3 regions of the Erwinia sp. 9145 genome follow, and region 3 is predicted to be linked to each of the others. Evidence: predicted binding sites of a transcription regulator. Region 3 holds the regulator's gene; each other region holds the start of a gene.
The links. Region 3 encodes LexA, which represses DNA repair genes until DNA is damaged. Its sites were predicted from a motif close to TNCTGTATGTACATACAGNA; they were not measured.
Positions count from the first base shown of each region.

Region 1: the regulator LexA is predicted to act here: its motif matches at 2,448-2,467, upstream of sulA (SOS-induced cell division inhibitor SulA).
Region 2: the regulator LexA is predicted to act here: its motif matches at 2,573-2,592, upstream of mutH (DNA mismatch repair endonuclease MutH).

Region 1 covers NZ_JQNE01000001.1:1,391,216-1,398,333, forward strand. The annotation lists gene matP (macrodomain Ter protein MatP) at 1-423, shown strand, start outside; gene ompA (porin OmpA) at 494-1,567, opposite strand; gene sulA (SOS-induced cell division inhibitor SulA) at 1,918-2,427, opposite strand; gene FA91_RS06835 (TfoX/Sxy family DNA transformation protein) at 2,643-3,239, shown strand; gene yccS (YccS family putative transporter) at 3,266-5,392, opposite strand; gene FA91_RS06845 (YccF domain-containing protein) at 5,400-5,846, opposite strand; gene helD (DNA helicase IV) at 5,969-7,118, shown strand, end outside.
Region 2 covers NZ_JQNE01000001.1:3,008,664-3,015,781, forward strand. The annotation lists gene ptsP (phosphoenolpyruvate--protein phosphotransferase) at 1-1,601, opposite strand, end outside; gene rppH (RNA pyrophosphohydrolase) at 1,614-2,138, opposite strand; gene mutH (DNA mismatch repair endonuclease MutH) at 2,825-3,511, shown strand; gene FA91_RS14300 (TerC family protein) at 3,570-4,280, shown strand; gene FA91_RS14305 (YgdI/YgdR family lipoprotein) at 4,448-4,663, shown strand; gene FA91_RS14310 (NADP(H)-dependent aldo-keto reductase) at 4,811-5,851, shown strand; gene FA91_RS14315 (ROK family protein) at 6,135-7,016, shown strand; gene lplT (lysophospholipid transporter LplT) at 7,098-7,118, opposite strand, start outside.
Region 3 covers NZ_JQNE01000001.1:70,896-78,013, reverse strand. The annotation lists gene FA91_RS00355 (conjugal transfer protein TraF) at 1-146, opposite strand, end outside; gene zur (zinc uptake transcriptional repressor Zur) at 639-1,157, shown strand; gene FA91_RS00345 (CsbD family protein) at 1,254-1,463, opposite strand; gene dinF (MATE family efflux transporter DinF) at 1,702-3,021, opposite strand; gene lexA (transcriptional repressor LexA) at 3,127-3,735, opposite strand; gene FA91_RS00330 (diacylglycerol kinase) at 3,843-4,211, opposite strand; gene plsB (glycerol-3-phosphate 1-O-acyltransferase PlsB) at 4,340-6,763, shown strand; gene ubiA (4-hydroxybenzoate octaprenyltransferase) at 6,810-7,118, opposite strand, start outside.

The DNA of each region.
Region 1 (7,118 bases), 1.3 Mb from region 3:
AAATGGAAATATCTGGTGAAAAAGCACCGGGAAGGCGAGCAGATAACCCGCTATCTGGAGTTCAGTGCGGCGCAGGTTGCCGTAGAAGAATTACTGGCAATGGAAAATCGCCCGGTTGAAGTGCTTGCCTGGATCGAGGAACACATCAACCCTGCGCTGCAAAACAGAATGAAGCAGACCATCCGCGCTCGTCGCAAGCGTCATTTCAATGCCGAGCATCAGCATACACGCAAAAAATCTATCGACCTGGAATATCTGGTGTGGCAGCGCCTGGCAGGCCTCGCGCAGCGCAGAAGCAGCACGCTATCAGAAACTATTGTTCAGCTGATTGAGGATGCTGAAAGAAAAGAGAAATATGCCAGCCAGATGTCATCCCTTAAGCAGGATCTGAAAGCCATACTTGGCAAACCAAATCCATCATAACGGTATTTTCCGCACAATTTTCAGCAAAAAAAAACCCCGCAGCTGCGGGGTTTTTTCTGAATGAGGTAGCTTAGCCCTGAGGCTGAGTCACAACATCTTTGATACCTTTAACTTCGATTTCTACGCGACGATCCGGTGCCAGGCAATCGATCAGGGCGTTACGGCCTTTCACGCTGTCACAGGTGTTGCCGGTAACAGGGTTAGTTTCACCCATACCGCGTGCAGAGATCTTGTTAGAAGGGATGCCTTTAGAAACGAGGTAGTCAACAACAGACTGAGCGCGTTTTTCAGACAGCTTCTGGTTGTACTGGTCAGAACCGATGCGGTCGGTGTAACCCAGAACAACAACGGAACCATCTTTAGGATCCATTGAGCTCAGCTGGGTGTACAGCTGATCCAGAGCCTGCTGACCTTCTGGCTTCAGAGAAGCTTTGTTGAAGGTGAACAGAACGTCAGACTTCAGTGTGAAACGCTTGGTTTCAACAACTGGCGCTGGCGCTGGAGCCGGAGCTGGTGCTGGAGCAGCAGCTTCATCCTGACCAAAGCGGTAAGACACGCCCAGGCTCAGCATGCCGTTATCAGGACGGGTGCCAACAGTCTGCGCATCGCCGATGTTGTTAACCCACTGATAGTCCAGACGCGTTGCCCAGTTTTTGTCCAGCGCATATTCGAAACCTACAGCAGCCAGCGGAGATACGCCGGTGTCGTGGTCGCTGATGCGGTTGCCAGTAGCGGTGTTCTGCTGAGTAGAGTCTGCACGCCATACCATACCACCCAGACGCGTGTACACGTCCAGATCGTCAGCAATTGGGTAGCTCAGTTTAGCAGCCAGCTGAATGCCCTGTGCTTTGAATGCGCCGTTGACGTTGTTGCCTTTGTTAGGCATACGACCCAGCCAGTCATAACCCAGTTCGAAGCCCAGGTATTCGTTAGCCTGATAGCCACCGAATGCACCGGCGCCCAGCTGACTTTCATGAGTTGGGCCATCATTGTTGGTGTAACCGTTACCGTAGTAACCAGTGTCGTGATACTGAGACCAGCCCAGTTTCGCACCGGTATACCAGGTGTTATCTTTTGGGGCGGCCTGCGCTACGGTAGCGAAGCCAGCCAGTGCCACTGCAATTGCGATAGCTGTCTTTTTCATTTTTTGCGCCTCGTTATCATCCAAATAGGCAATGAGCTTTCATTAGCTCTTTGATTAAAATCCTTCGCCGGGTTATGTAAGCTCGATTGTGTCTCATCCAAAAAAGGTGATTATTGAGCACCCTGGCGACGTAAAGTCTACAACGTACCAGCAAAGTTACAAGTAAGATGTTACGTGAGTCAGTAAAAAAAAAGAGGTTTTCTACATAAATTTTCACATTTTCAGTGAAAATTTCTCAGGACTATATGATGCGAAATAGAGCTAACTCCTTGTCCGGCCGCGCCATAGCAATATCAGACGGTTACCGGTACAGGAAATAAAGGGCGCGCTGAGAAAAATCTTATTTTTACTTAATGATACAAAGTTGAGTGAATTTTTAACCCATTAAGCGGTCTTGAAGGCGCACAATTTGCGCGATCCGGACACATGATCAGGCCTAAAGCCTGACCTGAACGCGCAGCCTGTTGAAGTCTGCACCGTTCACTGACCGAAATTTCTTCAGAAATCCAACCCAGCACAACACTGTAATTCCCCGTTTGTAGCGCTTTAATCATTGCTTCAACCGTGGTTATCGTTTGCGTTGGCGGCACCTGCATAACTTTATTCAATGGCAGGCCGGCATCACGTAACCAGTTACGGCTAAGTTTGTGCGGCGGCGTCAACCAGAGCTGCCAGCGCGATTGCGTGCCCAGCTGCTGTAGCAGAGGCAGCAAAAGCAATTGGGTCAGTCCGGGCTGATTTTCACTATAGACGAGTTCGCTAATTAAACCCGGCGCAGCGGAAAAATCAGAGATCGCGCTGGCAGAGGTCTCACTGTACCTGCGGTTAACGCGATGTTTTTTCAGAGAGTGAGTTTGCATGGTAGCTTCGCCTGTAGTGATACTGTATGGATAAACAGTATCCTGTGCGAAACTAAAGATCAACATGAATTTTTTGAAAATGCTTCGCAAAAATGCGATGAAAATGGCCGTAACGCTAATTAGTAATTGAACCTGTAATCGCTATTGCATACTTTCTCTCTTGCATAAGGAAACGCCTTCGGACTCTGGTAGCTGAAGGCAAAAAGGAGAAAAAGATGTATCACTCAAAAATAAAAATAGCACAGGCCAAACAAGAACTTATCGAACTGGGTAATATAGACAGCAGAAGCCAGTTTGGTGGGTACAGTTTAGCGATTGATAAAGTTGTTTTTGCGCTGGTATCGGAAGGAGAGCTCTATCTTCGCGCTTGTGAACAGGTGAAACCCTACCTTATTGAACACAACATGCAGCCGCTATGCCTCAAGAAAAGGGGCATTCCAATTATTCTTGATTACTATCGGGTAGATTCGGAACTGTGGAAAGCGCCCGGGCAGCTTCTGACGCTAAGCCAGTTATGTCTTGAGGGCGCTCGCCAACAGCGTGCGCTTGATTCAAGCAACATAAGGCTGAAGGATTTACCTAACCTCAGTATACGTATCGAACATCAGCTTCGCAGAGTGGGTATTGATACCGTTGAGCGGCTGAAGCAGGAGGGCGCAAAAGCATGTTGGCTCAGATTGCGCGCCAGCAATACCAACCTCAGTCTCAATGTCTTATATGCCCTGGAAGGTGCTATTCGCGGCCATCACTGTCAGGCATTACCCCAGTCAGTGAAAGATGAGCTTTTCTGCTGGTATTGCCAGACGGTGTAAGCGCATATTGCCGCTTTAGCACTGAGTTAATGGTTCTGAATGTGGGTCTTTAATTGCGCTATTTCCGGCAGCAGCGTTACCAGTAATCCGACCTGCTGCAAAATTAATGGCTCTTTTGTTTCAGGATCGGCGTCCAGAATGGCAATCTGATGCGCAAGATCGGCAAGTTGACGCTGTGCCTTCTCTTTATTAATGGGATCGCTATGCAGAATGTCGTCGACATAGCAAACGGCGTCATCCATCAGCGTCAACATTGCCTCCCGGGGAATTTTTTCACGGTGGGCACCTAACGCAGAGATATAACTCAAAAACGAGTGATTCAGACATAACAAGCGAAAGGCTGCCTCCCGAGTACCCGGCAACGTATTTTTTTCTGCTGAAATATTTGACACGACTGAAGCCAGTTCTGCATCGCCGTTATGAGCATCACGCCGCGCAATGCGATAATCAAGGCGATTGTCTTTACCCTGATGGTATTGCACAAGGATGGCATCGAGATAACGGCAATTGGCCTTTAGCGTCCGTTCTGCAACCGAAGAGAGACGTCGAAAGCGCCAGTCCGGCCAGATAAAAGCCACCGCCAGCCAGGCAATGCCGCAGCCGAGAAGCGTATCCACCACGCGCGGCAACGCCACCTCAAAACCTTCACCGAGCAGGTTGAAACAGAAAAGAACCAGCAGGGTAATGAACATCGTGGCATGCGCATATTGTGACTGACGAAATGCGAAAAACAGCACGCCGGAAGCCACAATTAATACAAGCTGACCCTCAACGGAGGGCACCAGCCAGAGTAGCGGCAGGCCCGTAACGATACCTGCCAGCGTACCGGCGATGCGCAGCGCCAGGCGCCGTCGGGTTGCGTTATAGTTTGGCTGGCAAACAAAAAGGCTGGTCAGCAATATCCAGTAGCCGTGTTGCATACCCGTTAGCTGAATAAAGGTGTAGCCAGCGCACAGCAGCAAGGACATCCGCACCGCGTGGCGAAAAAGGGGAGATTCCGGTGAAAGATGTCGACTGAATCGCAGCCTGATATCTGCCCAGCCGTTCAGCCCTTCGCTTGAGAGGGTGTTATCAACGCCTGCGGCCAGAGCCTGTTCAGATTCAACCGTCGCCAACTGTGCGTCTATAGCTTTCAGGTTGTTAAGAAGATAATGCATCGCTTTGATATCGCTGTTTGCCGGCCGGGCTTTTTCCAGACGATCGAGCGTTTCATTCAGATGCAAGAACGCGCGTTCGAAGCGCGGATCGTGTTGATAGGTATCCCGCATTAGAATGCAGCCTGCAAGTTGCTGACAGGCTCTTGACTGCATAGAGAGCAGGCGCTGGAAGCGAAACAAAACGTCGCTGTCGCGATATTCATGGCGCAACGCATGATATTGCGCGTGAGAGGAGCTGACACGCTCATGAATATCCTGCGCAATGAAATAGTAGTGCAGCGTTCTGCGGGTGCCGCGCTGGCCGCGATCGCCGCGCAGGCGGGACTGAATGGAGTTTTTTGCCTGATTAAGCGTAGCCACGAGCTTGCCGTTGGCCATCGCCATTTCAATCAGTGACGGGCTGTCATCCTCTAAATCGGGATCGAACAATCCTGCCTTCGCTTCCAGGCATACCGCCAGTTCTTCAAAGCAGCGCGCCATGTTTTCCTGAAGCGGGCGTACCGGAAAAATGAGGTGTCCGGCCAGCGTCAGCAGGTTGTACCAGATGGCACCCGTCAGCAAAAGAATGGGTTGCACATACCACTGTGGAAAGAGCTGAATGCCCAGCAGCGTATAAATGGCGATCAGCAGCGCACCAAAGGCGATGGTGGCATAGCGCTGCCCCAGCGAACCTAAAAGGATAAATCCCCAGGTGGATACCGCCAGCCCCAGCGTAAACAGCCACGGCGTCGGGGCAAGCAGCTCAACAGAAACCGAGGCAACGCAAAAGCATACAAGTGTAATCAACAGGTTGCGCAGTCTGCCCGCCAGGCGGTCGTCCAAATCTGCCAGCGCCGCCGCCACCACTCCAAGCGTAAGGGGGATGGTCCACGTTATCTGATCCATAAACCAGGGCACGCTCGCCGTACCCGCAAGCGCAAAGAAAATTCGCAGGTTGTAGAAAAGCGCGCTGTTATAAGCATACCGACGCAGGCCGGAGGTAAACGTTAGGCGCATGTCGATCTCAGTTAAAACGGCTGCGGGCGTTTGCCTCGCGAGCGGCCTGAGCCACTTCCACTGAAACCACGCGGCGCCCTACGGGCCACAAAGCAATGGCGGCAATTTTAAAATGCGCAATACCGACAGGAATACCGATTAACGTCAGGCACTGCGCTATACCAGTGAGGACATGTAAGATGCACAGCCACCAGCCAAAAAAGATCAGCCAGATAATATTCAGCAGGCTGCCGCTGGTGCTCAGCAGAGCATTTTTTCTGTCCGGATAGAGCGCATCAACGTGTACCGCTTCATTGCCGTAGGGCAGAAGGGATAGTTTGGTTATCTCCCAACAGGAGCGGGTTAACGGTAGGGTAAAAACAAAAACAATGCTGGCTACCGTGGCAAACAGCCAGCAGAGCGTGAGGAAAAATCCACCCAAAAAGAAATTCAGAACATTTAAAACGGTACGCATAGTAGTTTCCCTGGAACGTGCAGAACGCAATGCGCTGATTGTACCGCGTTTTAAGGCTGGAGCGGTACACTGTGGACGGGTAAACTAGCGCCAGAACCGTTAACAGCAGCCAGGGTCTCTTCATGGAACTGAAAGCAACATCGTTGGGTAAGCATCTGGCGCAGCATCCATACAACCGTGTGCGGCTGCTGACCGCTGGCGTTGAAGTCAGCGGAGAGAAGCATCAATACCTGATCCCGTTCAATCAACTGCTGGACATCACGTGCAAACGCGGCCTGGTGTGGGGCGAGCTGGAATTTACCCTGCCGGACAAAAAAGTTGTGAGACTACACGGCACGGAATGGCAGGAAACCCAACGCTTTTATCATGTGCTAAGCCAGCAGTGGCGGCGCTGGAGCGAAGAGATGAGCGCGGTCGCAGCAGGTGTTCTGGATGAGCAGGTGACAAAACTCAGCGGGTTTGAACAGCAGGACAAGTGGCTGAAACGTAAAGATATGGCGGGGTGCCGTGAGAGCATTCTTCAGGCATTTGCGTCGCTACCGTTACCCACGTCGCGCCTGGACGCGTTCGATAACTGCCGGGAAGCTTATCATCACTGCCTGCAATGGCTGGACAGCAGTGAAGCAACGCGACAGAAGAGAAACGCTCAATGGACTGAAAAAATGCTCGACGCGCATGCTGACTTTTTCAACCATGTAGAAACTTCACCTCTCAATGCCTCTCAGGCAAAAGCGGTGGTCAACGGCGAAGAGGCGCTGCTGGTGCTGGCAGGCGCGGGCAGCGGCAAAACGTCGGTACTGGTCGCGCGCGCAGGATGGTTGCTGCTTCGTAAGCAGGCGACGCCGCAGGAGATCCTTCTGCTGGCCTTCGGGCGCAAAGCCGCTGAAGAGATGAACGAGCGTATCAGCGCGCGTCTTGATGCCAAAGGCATTGAAGCGCGAACATTTCATTCGCTCGCGCTGAACATTATTCAGCAGGGCAGCAATAAAGCGCCCGCTATCAGCAGGCTGGAAACTGACACCGCGCTGCGCCATAAATTACTTATTGATACCTGGCGTCAGCAGTGTAGCGAGAAAAAAGCGCACGCCAACGGCTGGCGTCACTGGTTACAGGACGAGCTGGACTGGACCTCGGATGAAAGCGCCTTCTGGCAGGACGATCGGCTTGCCGGCAGGCTGGCGGGACGGCTTGAGCGCTGGCTTGGGCTGATGCGGATGCACGGCGGCGCGCAGGCAGCAATGATTGACTCTGCGCCTGAGGAGGTTCGCGAGC
Region 2 (7,118 bases), 2.9 Mb from region 3:
ATTTCTGGCTGATCCAGCGTGAGACGAATACCGCGCCAGCCGAGGCAGGGGTTTTCCTCGCTGATGGGCATGTAAGGGAGCTGTTTGTCGGCACCGACGTCCAGCGTACGCAGCGTCACGGGTTTTTCCAGAAAAAGCTGGAGCATTCCCTGATACTGCGCGACCTGCTCCTCTTCCGACGGGAAGCCATTTTGCAGCATAAACGGAATTTCGGTGCGGTAAAGCCCGACGCCATCCACCCGGCTGCCCATCGCTTTTTCATGTTCTGCGCTGAGTCCCGCGTTGAGCATCACCTTTACCGGTTCGCCGCTTTTTAAAAAAGCGGGACGCTCAACGACATCCTCAGCCAGCTTGCTGAGTTCGTTCTCCTCGCTGATTAACTGCTGATATTCCTGCACCAGTACGGGTTCAGGATCGACCAGCAGCTCGCCGCGGTAGCCGTCAATAATCAGCAGCCTGCCGTTAAGCATTTCGGGCTGAATATCCGCTCCCATGACGGTCGGAATACCCATTGCACGCACCATGATGGCCGCGTGAGAGTTAGATGCGCCGTCACGAACCACCACGCCAGCGAGACGATCCGGCGGAAGCTCAGCCAGCATCGTGGCGGTCAGCTCGTCGGCCACCAGCACAAAGCGCGGCGGCCAGGCATTGGTGCCCTGCATGCTGTCGTCAAGATGAAAGACCAGCCGCTGGCCTAATACGCGCAAATCACCAGCGCGCTCACGCAGATAGCTGTCCTGAAGGCTGGCGAACTGTGCGGCGAAGCGCTCAATAACTTTTTTCACCGCCCATTCGGCGACCGATCCGGCATCTATTTCGGCATAGAGATCTTTCTTCAGGCGAGCATCGCTGAGCAGGTGGGAATAGAGATCGAAGATGGCCGCGCTGTCTTTATGCACGCTGGCGGTGAAGCGTTTGCTGTAGCGACGAAATTCAGTAGCAGCTTCGTTCATCGCCAGCGACAGGCGCTCTCTTTCGCGCTGCGTATCCAGCGTTGAGGCAGCAAAAACGTTATCGAGTAAAGGCTGCGTGCTGTCGACCCAACCGGGCGCCACCGCGACGCCGGGCGAGGCCGCCAGCGCTTTTACCCGCGTCTGGCGATACTGCCCGAACAGCGTGTTAAGCTGCGACTGCGAAAGGATCGTTGCCATCTGGGTCGCCAGGGTGACCAGAAACGACTCTTCGCTTTCATCAAACTGCCGCAGTTCTCGCTGCTGCACCACCAGCACGCCCAAAAGCTGACGGCGGCTGATAATGGGCACGCCAAGAAATGAGCGGAATCGCTCTTCTTTAACAGACGGGACATATTTGAAGCTCGGATGGCTTTGCGCGTCGGCCAGGTTAATTGGCTCTGCAAGCCGCCCGACCAGGCCGACGATGCCTTCGTCAAACGCCAGCGCGACGGTGCGACCGCGTGGCTTTTTCAGGCCACGCGTTGCCATAAGGTAATAGCAGCGGCGATCGTGATCGGCGAGGTAAACCGAACAGACTTCGGTGTCCATCGCCAGACCGATTTCATTAACAAGAATATCAAGCGCTTCGGTAAGACGTGGAGCACCTGCAACTTTTTCAACTATTTCGCGCAGCTGTATGAGCATAATTTGCGTGGCTCACCCTCTTTTGCGTCGGTAAAGCGCGTTCCGCTGTACGGTATTCTCCTGTAGCGGCATGACGATGCTGGCAAATTCTTTCATCACGCGCCGGTAAACGTCACGTTTGAAAGAAACCACCTGGCGAACCGGATACCAGAAGCTTACCCAGCGCCAGCCGTCAAACTCCGGCGTGCTGCTGGTTTGCATATTAATGTCCGCGTCATTGCACATAAGTTGTAGAAGAAACCACTTCTGTTTCTGGCCGATACACACCGGCTTTGTGTCCCAACGCACCAAACGTTTTGGCAATTTATATCGTAACCAGTTTCGGGTCGAAGCAAGAATACGCACGTCTTTTCGATGCAGCCCGACCTCCTCAAACAGCTCGCGGTACATCGCCTGTTCAGGCGTCTCGCCAGCGTTGATCCCTCCCTGAGGAAACTGCCAGGAGTGTTGGCCAAACCGTCTGGCCCACAGCACCTGTCCCTGCCTGTTACAAATTACGATACCAACATTCGGGCGGTAGCCATCATCATCGATCACTGGACTACCTCAAACTAAAACTCGGATGTTCTGATTGTTTCATACTCCTTACAGGCGGTAAACCACTGCTTATCGTACGTTTGCACCCCGTCGTGTTGGGATAACTTATCCTTTATAGCAAAGTTATAAACAATCCGCGGGCTGATTCAGCGATCTTATGCACCTTTTCTGTGGATAGCTTTGTGCAGAAGTGGCATAACAGGTGGGGAAAACTTTACGAACCTTTAAAGTGCGCGCGGCAGCAACAAAATATAAATTACTGTTATATATACATTTTATTTAATTATACCGTTCAAATAAACACGGTGCATAACGCTGAAGGTGGGGCACAGATAATTCCTGGTGAAAGATCGAGCAGAGATGCATTTATCCACAGGATATGTTGGATAGTTGGTCAAAAGCAGGTGACTTCAGGGGAAAAACGCCGCCGTCAAGGCTGTAAATGGAAACAGTAGTGGGTAAAAATGTGAGTTATCCCATTATTCTGTGGATAACAGGGTGTAAGATCCTGTTCATTGTCGGTGACTAAACGGCATAAGCAGGAGAGTATTACCCTACGCGCGATAACTGACAGGTAAAAATGTGCGATTTATCATGCTATTATTCGTTTTTACCCTTCTTTCAACGATATTATTTATGACGCCTGACTTGAGTGTCGTTTTTTTGAGCGACCGCAGCGAGTGATTATGCCTTCCGATTTCAGTCCGGTGCCGCCACCGGAAAGCGAAGCCGTTCTGCTGGCGCGAGCCCATCAGCTGGCTGGCTATACGCTCGGCGAACTGGCGCAAAAAATGGCCTTTCCCATTCCGCCCGACCTGAAAAGAGATAAAGGCTGGGTGGGCATGCTGCTGGAAATCAGCCTGGGCGCCAGCGCAGGCAGCAAAGCGGAGCGCGACTTCGCCCATATTGGCGTTGAGCTGAAAACTATCCCGATTGACGCGCTTGGGCGTCCGCTGGAAACCACTTTCGTCTGTGTGGCGCCATTGACCGGCAACAGTGGTGTGACCTGGCAGACCAGCCACGTCCGCCACAAGCTTGCACGCGTGCTGTGGATACCGGTTGAAGGCGACAGGGCGATCCCGCTGGCGGCACGTCGCATCGGCGCACCGTTGCTGTGGAGCCCCGACAGTGAAGAAGAGGCGCTGTTGCAGCGCGACTGGGAAGAGCTAATGGATATGATTGTGCTGGGCCAGGTTGAGCGCATCACTGCCCGTCATGGCGAGGTATTACAGATCCGTCCAAAAGCCGCCAACAGTAAAGCGCTGACGGAAGGCATTGGCGAGAATGGGGAACCGATAATGACCCTGCCGCGCGGCTTTTATTTAAAGAAAACCTTTACCGCTCCCCTGCTTGCCCGCCATTTTTTACTGTAGGCCGTCGCTGCGACAGGTATACTCCTCGTTTACCTTTCGTTGAGGATGTCGTGTTCGTATGTTTGAATGGATTGCAGATCCAAATGCCTGGCTGGCGCTGGGCACGCTGACGATTCTGGAAATCGTCCTTGGAATCGATAATATTATTTTCCTCTCGCTGGTGGTGGCAAAGCTGCCGAAGTCGCAGCAAAATGCGGCGCGACGCCTTGGTTTAGGCGGCGCGATGCTGATGCGACTTGGACTGCTGGCCTCTATCGCATGGGTAATTCGCCTGACCAACCCGCTGTTCACGCTGATGGATCACAGTTTTTCCGCCCGCGATCTGATCCTGCTGTTTGGTGGTCTGTTCCTGCTGTGGAAATCCAGCATCGAAATCCATGAAACTATTGAGGGCGGTGATGAAGAGCATAAAACCACTGTGCACTCCTTCATCGGCGCAATTGTGCAGATCATGCTGCTGGATATCATCTTCAGCCTTGACTCGGTGATCACCGCCGTAGGCCTTTCCGATCACCTGATCATCATGATGGCTGCGGTCGTTATCGCCGTTGGCGTGATGATGTTTGCCGCGCGAGGAATTGGTGAATTCGTCGAACGGCATCCTTCCGTGAAAATGCTGGCGCTGGCCTTTTTGATCCTGGTCGGCTTTACGCTCATCCTTGAAAGCTTCAACGTACATGTGCCTAAAGGCTACATCTACTTTGCCATGTTTTTCTCAATGGCGGTGGAGTGCCTGAATTTGCTACGCAGCAAAAAACACGCTGCCTGATCTTATGTCGGTCGTTTCACGGCCGACGCTTCGCCAGACATATCGATTTACGAAAAATGTCAATAACGCAACGTGCTTGTGGCACATTTTCAGACCGTGGCGGTTACGTCAGATAGCGAAATGCGTTATTAATTAGGCTTCTGATTACAGGCTTCAGGAAGCGGCGAATGAAAAAGATGGTTGGCGCGGCGGCGCTGATGCTGACAGTACTGCTCAGCGGGTGCAGCAGCGATTACGTAATGGCAACAAAAGATGGCAAAATGATCATGACTCAGGGCAAACCTGAAATAGACAAAGAGACCGGGCTGGTGAAATACAGCGACCGGAACGGTCATGAGTTGCAGATAAATGGTGATGAGGTGTCCTCCATCGTTGAGCGCTAGAGGGAATGGTGCACGGCGCACTTCCCGATAAATCCCCTCTTCCCCCTGTTGCATACGGCGGTTATAGTCGGAAGTCGGAGTCGACTTCCGATCGCCTTTGCGGTCGCTCGGCGGTCAGCCATTTCATCATAAAAAGGAAGCCGGCAAATGCATTATCATCGTATCCCTCACAGCACGCTTGAAGTGAGCAGCCTGGGGCTTGGCACCATGACCTTTGGCGAGCAGAACAGCGAAGCAGATGCCCACGCCCAGCTTGATTTGGCACTGCGTGCCGGTATCAACCTGATTGATACCGCCGAAATGTACCCGGTTCCTCCGCGCCCTGAAACACAGGGGCTGACCGAAAAATACATCGGCAGCTGGCTGAAGGCGCGCGGCAATCGCGATAAGGTGATTCTGGCATCAAAGATCGCCGGCCCCTCGCGCGGCAATGACGCCTCCATTCGTCCTCAGCAGGCGCTGGATCGTAAAAATATCCGTGAAGCGCTGGATGCCAGCCTGAAACGTCTTAATACCGATTATCTGGATCTCTATCAGCTTCACTGGCCTCAGCGCGAAACCAACTGTTTTGGCAAGCTCAGCTATCAATACAGTGAAAATACGGCGTCAGTTACGCTGCTGGAGACGCTGGAAGCGCTCAACGAACAGGTGCGGGCGGGCAAAATTCGCTATATCGGCGTATCAAATGAAACGCCGTGGGGCGTGATGCGCTATCTGCAACTGGCGGAAAAACATGAACTGCCGCGCATCGTCAGCATCCAGAACCCGTACAGCCTGCTTAATCGCAGTTTTGAAGTGGGCCTGGCAGAAATCAGCCAGCATGAAGGTGTCGAACTGTTAGCCTACTCAAGCCTGGCGTTTGGTACACTGAGCGGAAAATACCTGAATGGTGCGAAACCGGCAGGCGCACGTAATACGCTGTTCAGCCGTTTCACCCGCTACAGTGGTGAACAGGCACAACTGGCGATTGCCGAATATGTCGCGCTGGCGAACAAGCATGGGCTTGATCCGTCGCAGATGGCACTGGCTTTCGTTCGCCAGCAGCCCTTTGTTGCCAGCACGCTGCTGGGCGCCACCACGCCTGAACAGCTGCAAACGAATATCGACAGTTATAACCTGACGCTGAATGAAGAGGTGTTGCAGGCGCTGGAAACCATTCACCGCCGTTATACTTTTCCTTCTCCGTAATGTTTCTCGCAGAGGGCGACATCATTCGCCCTCTGCCGTTTTTTCCGGAATGCTTGCTCAGCCTCAATTAAATTTTCTCATCGCCCCTTTATTGTTAAACAACCAAAAAACGCGTTCAGTTATGCGCCGTGTCGATTCAGCAAGAGCATGTTATTTACATTGCTTTAAGTAAGTAATGCGTAATACAGCTTTATTGACAATAAAATATAATTATAGCCGTACAAAAAAAATAAAATTTTCTTTTAACGCTATAATGAAAACATTGTAACTACCGGAAAATACAATGAATATTGCAGCGTTCGATATCGGTGGAACCTCGTTAAAAATGGGCGTAATTAACGAACAGGGGGAAATACTTAACGATGAGAGTGTGGATATTTCTCATAACTCGCGTGATAAAATCCTGCAAGAAATCATCAGTTGGTTAAAGAAAAATCCTTCCTGTAACGGTATCGCGGTAAGCACACCGGGGCACGTCGACCCGAACAGCGGCTTTATTGCCATGGGAGGGACTATTAGTGACTTTGACCAGTTCCACCTGCGCCGGTGGCTGGAAGAAGAAACCTCATTGCCAGCCACAGTCGAGAACGATGCACACTGTGCATTACTGGCCGAACGATGGTCAGGTAAAGCGCAGGAAGCCAGTGATTTCATCATGTTAACTATTGGTACTGGCCTGGGCGGTGCGGCATTCTGTAATGGCGTGCTGGTCCGGGGCGGCCGAAATCGCGCCGGCGAATTTGGTTGTTTGCTAACCTCGCGGCCCACAGACAGCGATATCGAATCGCATACCCTGAGTAAAAGCTGCACGATGACCGCGCTGCGGGAGAACTACAGCCAGCTTACGAAGCGATCGGCTGATGATATTACCGGTAAAGACGTTTTCGATGCGTATGATAGCGGCGATGAGAGCGCCAAAAAAGTGGTGGAGGGTTTTTATGAAGATCTTGCAGCCTGTTTATATAACCTTTCCAGCGTGTTTGACCCACAGAAAATATTTATTGGTGGCGGTATTACGGAACGGGCCCCCTTTCTGAAAGAGCTCGCCCGCTATCTGGAAAAGTATGGCATTGATATTCAGATTGAAACCGCGACGTACGGTAATGATTCCGGCATGCTGGGCGCGTCTTATCATTTTCTTCAAAGCCAGAAGATGAGCCAGTAATAATATTATGCGTGGAGAGCATGAATATTGATTCACTCCGCCGCCGACGTGTTCTCCAGCCGATCCTGACGGCGGCGGCTATTATTTACCAGATGGCCGCTT
Region 3 (7,118 bases):
ACCGCAGTGCCGTAGGTGGATGACGCCACGCCCGTACCGCCCATTGCATCATTACGCGCATCGTAATAGTTGCCGGCTGCAAGCGCGCCGAGAGGGACGGAAAACAGGACAGTAAATACCGCAGGTTGGGAAAATCGTTTCGACATACTGATTTTTTTTGCCATTTTGCTTTAAACCCATCCATAAAAGAAGAGTGCGCGCTCATAACGTGAGCCCGGTGCGATGACCTGCATAATGAACATTTTTGGAACAATTCATTGCTGAGAAAACAGGAACAATTCACTGGCTTTTCTGCTCATTGACCCTTTATTTATCTGTTAACACGCTAATTAATAAAGTAGGTGATAGCGTCATTTTGGCTCAGATCCCTGCCATACCTGCCTTTCGCAACAAGCTTCATCTTTATTCATGCCAATGACATTAATATTATTTTAGTGAAAATTTCAGACACGAGCAGAAACAATGAGAAAAATCAGTTTTCATTAACGATAGCGTATTAGGGCAAATACCACCGGTTTCTGGAGTTTCGCTGGTAAGCAACCCTGTGGCAAAGAGGAAATATTTATGGGGAAGCGGAATTCGGCGTTTCAGTTATGCCGTGATAACATAACAATCACTATCGTGCGGAGGGCAATACAATGAACCTGAACAGTCCTGAAAAAATTCTCTCTCAGGCAGAGGTGCTTTGTCAGCAGCGTAATGTCAGATTGACGCCTCAGCGCCTGGAAGTTCTTCGTTTAATGAGCCAGCGCAGCGGCGCAATCAGTGCTTATGACCTTCTGGATCTGCTTCGTGAGTCCGAACCGCAGGCGAAACCGCCCACGGTGTATCGCGCGCTTGATTTTCTGCTCGAACAGGGATTTGTCCATCGCGTAGAGTCAACAAACAGCTATGTGGTCTGCCATCACTTCGAAGAACCTTCACACAGTTCAGCGATGTTGATCTGCGATCGCTGCGGCTCCGTGGCTGAACAGCATGCGGATGGCGTTGAAGAGATATTGAAAACGCTGGCGCTAAAATCAGGTTTTGTACTGGCGCATAGCGTAATAGAAGCGCATGGTTTGTGCGGAGAGTGTACAGTTGTTGAAAGCTGCACCGATCGTAAAGAGTGCAAGCATGATCACAAGGAATGGGTGTCAAAGAAACGCGGGCGCTGAGAAATTCGGGACGATAAGAGGGATTAAGCGGCACTGTCCATGTGCCAGGGTAGGAGTATCATCCTGAAACGCTTAAATGAGTGTCAATCAGGGCTGTCAGAAACGATGGTTGTTGTGGGTTTCCCATTCGCTTAATTCTTTTTCAGCCTGGTCTTTTCCATAACCGTAACGCTCCTGAATTTTACCAACCAGCTGATCGCGTTTGCCTTCAACAATAGTCATATCATCGTCGGTCAGCTTGCCCCATTTCTCTTTCACTTTACCTTTCAACTGTTTCCAGTTACCGCCGGCTTCGTCTTTATTCATCTTGTCTCTCCTCGACCTTAGGTGTTGTCCGCTTAAGTGATATCGTTTTAGCAATAATGCAAAAGCAAGATAATTCGCTTTAAATGCCTAACGTACAGATAATTGTAGTAGAAGATGAGAAATTTTCCGCCCAACCCGAGTGGATTACTCTTATTCCGCCATCAATCCTGTGGCAAAAATGAAAAAAGACAGGCAGATCAGCCGCTAACGAAACGGCAACAACATGTAAAAAAATGTGTCAGGAAAGCCACGTGCCGTTTTGCCAGTGTCGCCGCCAGATCCCCCACAGCACCACTCCTCGCAGAACAAGAAAAACGGTTAACGCCAGCCATAAGCCGTGATTACCTAACAGCGGCACGCTGGTCAGCGCCAACCCGTAACCCAATGCGGCAACCGCCATTCCATTGCGCATTTCGCTGGCGCGCGTGGCGCCGATAAACATCCCGTCCAGCAGATAGCACCACACGCCGCATACGGGCAGGATGATTTGCCAGATAAGGTAGTTATCTGCCTGCTGTTGTAGTTCAGGAATCGATGTAAGCAGCGCGACGATATTTGTCCCGACAACGGCATAGAAAAGTGAGAAAGCCAGCGCAACCATGCCCGCCTGGCGGCAGGCCGAACGCCATACCAACAGCAGTTGTCTGCCGTCGCGGGCGCCTACGGCTTCGCCGGAGCAGGCTTCTACGGCATAGGCAAATCCGTCAAGCGCGTAGGCGGTAAAGGTCAGGAACATCAGCAATACCGCATTAACCGCCACCACTTCGCCCCCCAGGCGGGCGCCGATAATGGTCAGCGACATAAAGCAGAGTTGCAGCAGCAGCGAGCGCAGCATGATATCGCGGTTCAGGCGCAGCAGTCGGCGAACATTGCCTCGCCAGGCCGTTTTTAACAACGGCAGCCTAATGCCGCGCAATTTCAACACCTTCACAACCATCAACAGGCCGATGGCCAGCGTGCAGTATTCTGCGATAACCGTCGCTGTCGCGGCGCCCTGTACGCCCATGTTGAGCCCCAGCACCAGCCAGAGGTCGAGGACGATATTCACCAGGTTGCCTGTAATGAGCAAAATTATCGGTGCACGCGCATACTGCACGCCCAGTAGCCATCCCAGCAAAACTAAATTAGCCAGCGTTGCCGGGGCGCTCAGCCAGCGGATGTTCATAAAGAGTGCAGCCTGATGCAGAACGTCGCGTTCACCGCCGACCAGTTTTAATGCCAGGTGGGTGAGAGGAGATTTGAATAAGATGAAGGCAAAACCTGCCATAAAGGCTATCAGCAGCGGTTGCATCAGCGCGCGTGCCAGCGCGGTTTTATCGCCGGAACCCAATGCCTGAGCGGTCAATCCTGTTGTGCTCATGCGCAAAAAAAGCAGCAGCATGAACAGAAAACTGGTTGCCGTGGTGCCTATTGCCACGCCGCCAAGGTAGGTAGGGCTGTCAAGATGGCCGATAACGGCTGTATCCACCAGTCCAAGAAGAGGAACGGTGATGTTCGAGAGGATCATCGGCAGCGCCAGCCGCCAGAGGTGTTTATCAGAGGAGGTGAAGAATCGCATCGGTTTCCACTACGCGACAGACGATAAAACTGCTCGCTGGCCGGGGCAAGTCAGCGAGCAGGCGGGGCGCACGCGCTATTCATCATAACGCGTTAATGAAGTCGGTCAGAGCCAGTTGCCGTTACGAATAACACCGACGGCCAGCCCTTCAATAGAGAGCGTCTGCTGGCGTAAATCGACCACGATAGGTTCAAACTCATTGTTTTCTGGCAGAAGATGAACAATGTTGCCCTGTTTTTTCAGGCGCTTAACGGTGACTTCATCGTCAATACGCGCCACGACCACCTGGCCGTTACGCACATCCTGCGTTTTGTGCACCGCCAGCAGGTCGCCATCCATAATGCCAATGTCTTTCATCGACATACCGGCAACGCGTAGCAAAAAGTCGGCGCCCGGTTTGAACAGATCGGGATCAACCTGGTAGCGCCCTTCAATGTGCTCCTGCGCCAGTAGTGGCTCACCGGCGGCCACGCGACCGATGAGCGGCAACCCTTCTTCTTCTTCCATCATCAGACGGATACCGCGCGATGCGCCAGAAATGATTTCAATCACGCCTTTACGCGCCAGCGCCTTCAGGTGCTCTTCCGCCGCGTTAGGAGAACGAAAACCCAGCCGGGCTGCGATTTCTGCCCGCGTTGGCGGCATGCCGGTCTGATTAATGTGGTCGCGAATCAGGTCGTAGACCTGCTGCTGCCTTACCGTTAGTGCTTTCATTCCGCCCCCTGGTTGTTTATACAGTCGACTGTGAGTATATACAGGTATTTGCTGATTGAAAACCCAAAATATGGGAAATAACAGCGCGTTGTCAAAATCTGGAAAGATTATCGCATTTGCGGTATTAACAGCATTGCCCACACGAAGAGCGCAAACAGAATGGTTAACAGCACCGCCGCTGAGCCCATATCCTTTGCACGGCCCGATAGCGGATGAAATTCACTGCCAATGCGGTCGACGACGGCTTCAATCGCGCTGTTGAGGATTTCCACTATGATGACCAGCACCACGGAACCAATCAGCATCACGCGCGTAATGGCATCCACGTCCAGCCAGCAGGCAATGGCGATAGCCACAACGGCGGCAATCGCCTCCTGACGAAATGCCGCTTCATGACGCCAGGCGGCGCTCAGCCCCTTCCAGGAGTAGCCGGCCGCTTTAATGATCCGGGTCAAGCCGGTGACGTTATTTGCCATGTTCAGGGAACCCTTTGAGATATTTAACGTCAATGTCCCGGTGGCGCACAAATTGCAACACCACAGATTTCACTGGCGCTTTCTGGTATGCTTGCGGCGCTTTGCTAACAAGAGGCTTCATGTTGTCTATGTCAGGTTGGCGTAAATTATATTATAACCTATTGAATTTACCTGTAAAAATACTGGTAAAGAGTAAGGCGATACCCGCCGAGCCGATTACGGAACTGGGGCTGGATACGTCGCGCCCTATTATGTATGTGCTGCCGTACGATTCAAAGGCTGATTTGCTGGCGCTGCGCGAACAGTGCCGTAAAGAAGATCTTCCCGATCCGTTAGAACCGCTGGAAATTGACGGTGCCGTACTGCCCCGCCATGTGTTTATTCACGATGGCCCGCGCGTTTTTCCTTACTTCGTGCCCAATCTTGAATCCGTAAAACTTTTCCATGAGTATCTGGATTTGCACCGCAGCAATCCGCTGCTGGATGTGCAGATGGTGCCGGTCTCGGTCATGTTTGGCCGTGCGCCGGGCCGTGAAGTTCAGGGTGATGAGCAGCCGCATCTGCGGGTGCTGAACGGCATTCAAAAATTCTTTGCCGTCCTGTGGCTGGGCCGCGACAGCTTTGTGCGTTTTTCGCCGATCCTGTCGCTGCGCCGCATGGCGACCGAGCACGGCACCGATAAAAGCATTGCGCAAAAGCTGGCGCGCGTGGCGCGCATGCATTTCGCCCGCCAGCGCCTGGCGGCCATTGGCCCCCGACTGCCGGTCAGGCAGGATCTGTTCAGCAAGCTGCTCCAGTCAAAGGCCATTGCCAAGGCCGTTGAGGACGAAGCGCGCAGTAAAAAAATCTCTCATGAGAAAGCGCAACAGAATGCGATTGAGCTGATGGAAGAGGTGGCGGCGGACTTCTCTTACGAAGCCATTCGCCTGACCGATCGCATCATGGGCTGGACGTGGAGCAAGCTTTATCAGGGCATTAACGTCAACGGCGGCGAACGCGTTCGTCAACTGGCGCAGGATGGTCATGAGATCGTCTATGTGCCCTGCCATCGCAGCCACATGGATTATCTGCTGCTTTCTTACGTGCTTTACCATCAGGGGCTGGTGCCACCGCATATCGCCGCAGGCATCAACCTGAATTTCTGGCCCGCCGGTCCTGTTTTCCGCCGCCTTGGCGCATTTTTTATTCGCCGAACCTTTAAGGGTAATAAGCTCTATTCCACGGTTTTTCGCGAATATCTCGGCGAACTGTTCAGCCGTGGTTATTCGGTAGAGTATTTCGTTGAAGGCGGTCGCTCACGTACCGGTCGTTTGCTGGATCCAAAAACCGGCACGCTGTCGATGACCATCCAGGCGATGCTGCGCGGCGGCAACCGCCCGATTACGCTGGTGCCGATTTATATCGGCTATGAGCACGTAATGGAAGTCGGTACTTACGCCAAGGAACTGCGTGGCGCAACCAAAGAAAAAGAAGGACTGATGCAGATGGTGCGCGGACTCAGTAAGCTGCGCAATCTCGGCCAGGGCTACGTGAACTTTGGCGAACCGCTTCCGCTGGTGAACTATCTGAATAAGCACGTGCCCGAATGGCGCGACGCTATCGATCCTATTGAGTCCCAGCGTCCCGCCTGGCTCACCCCGGCGGTGAATGATATCGCTGCACGCGTGATGGTGAGGATCAACAACGCAGGCGCGGCTAACGCCATGAACCTCTGCGTCACCGCCTTGCTGGCTTCCCGTCAGCGCTCGCTCACCCGCGAGCAGTTGACCGAGCAGTTGGACTGTTACATGCAACTTCTGCGTAACGTGCCCTACTCATCCGACGCCACCGTGCCGGATATGACGCCGGAAGCCCTGCTCAGTCACGCCCTGAGCATGAATAAGTTTGAGATTGAGCAGGACAACATCGGCGAGATCATCATTCTGCCACGCGAGCAGGCGGTACTGATGACCTACTACCGCAACAACATTCATCACATGCTGGTAATGCCTTCGCTCATCGCCGTTATTTTGATGCAGCATCGCGAACTGAGTCGGGCAGAACTGCTGCGTCAGTTAAGCGTTATCTATCCGATGCTGAAAAGTGAACTGTTCCTGCGATGGAATAAAGAGGATCTGCCTGGGGTGGTCGACGCGCTGGTCAGCGAAATGGCGCGTCAGGGCCTGCTCACCGCCGACGAGCACGCGCTGCGCCTCAGTCCTGTTCGCTTCCGCACACTGCAACTGCTGGCGGCGGGCGTCCGTGAAACGCTCCAGCGCTATGCGATTACGTTCTCAATCCTCAGCGCCAACCCGGCCATTAACCGCGGGACGCTGGAGAAAGAGAGCCGCACCATGGCGCAGCGCCTGTCGGTTCTGCACGGCATCAACGCGCCGGAATTCTTCGATAAAGCGGTATTCTCAACGCTGGTGCTGACGCTGCGCGATGAAGGCTACATCAGTGATACCGGCGATGCGCGCGTTGAGCAGACGCAGCGGGTTTATCAGATGCTGGCGGATTTGATTACCCAGGAGGTCAGGATGACCATTGAAAGCGCCTCGGCGCACGAGTAACGCGCTAAAAAAGGGGGACAAACGTTCCCCTTTTTTTGAATGAATCTTACCACCACCCCGCCAGCGGCGCCGTGCTCAGCGCAACGCCAACAAACAGAATCAGTCCTACGTAATTGTTATTCAAAAAAGCCCGGAAGCAGGCATCGCGGTCGCGTGTGGCGATGATCTTTTGCTGTCGGATAAACAGCAGCCCCGCCAGTAATACCGCAACATAATATATTCCGCCCAGCGCCAGCCGCCAGCCGATCAGCGTCATCAGGAGTAGCGTAGAGAGCTGCAACAGGCCGACGATGAGTTTGTCAAAGCGCCCAAAAAGAACAGCGGTGGATTTCACGCCGATTTTCAGGTCGTCATC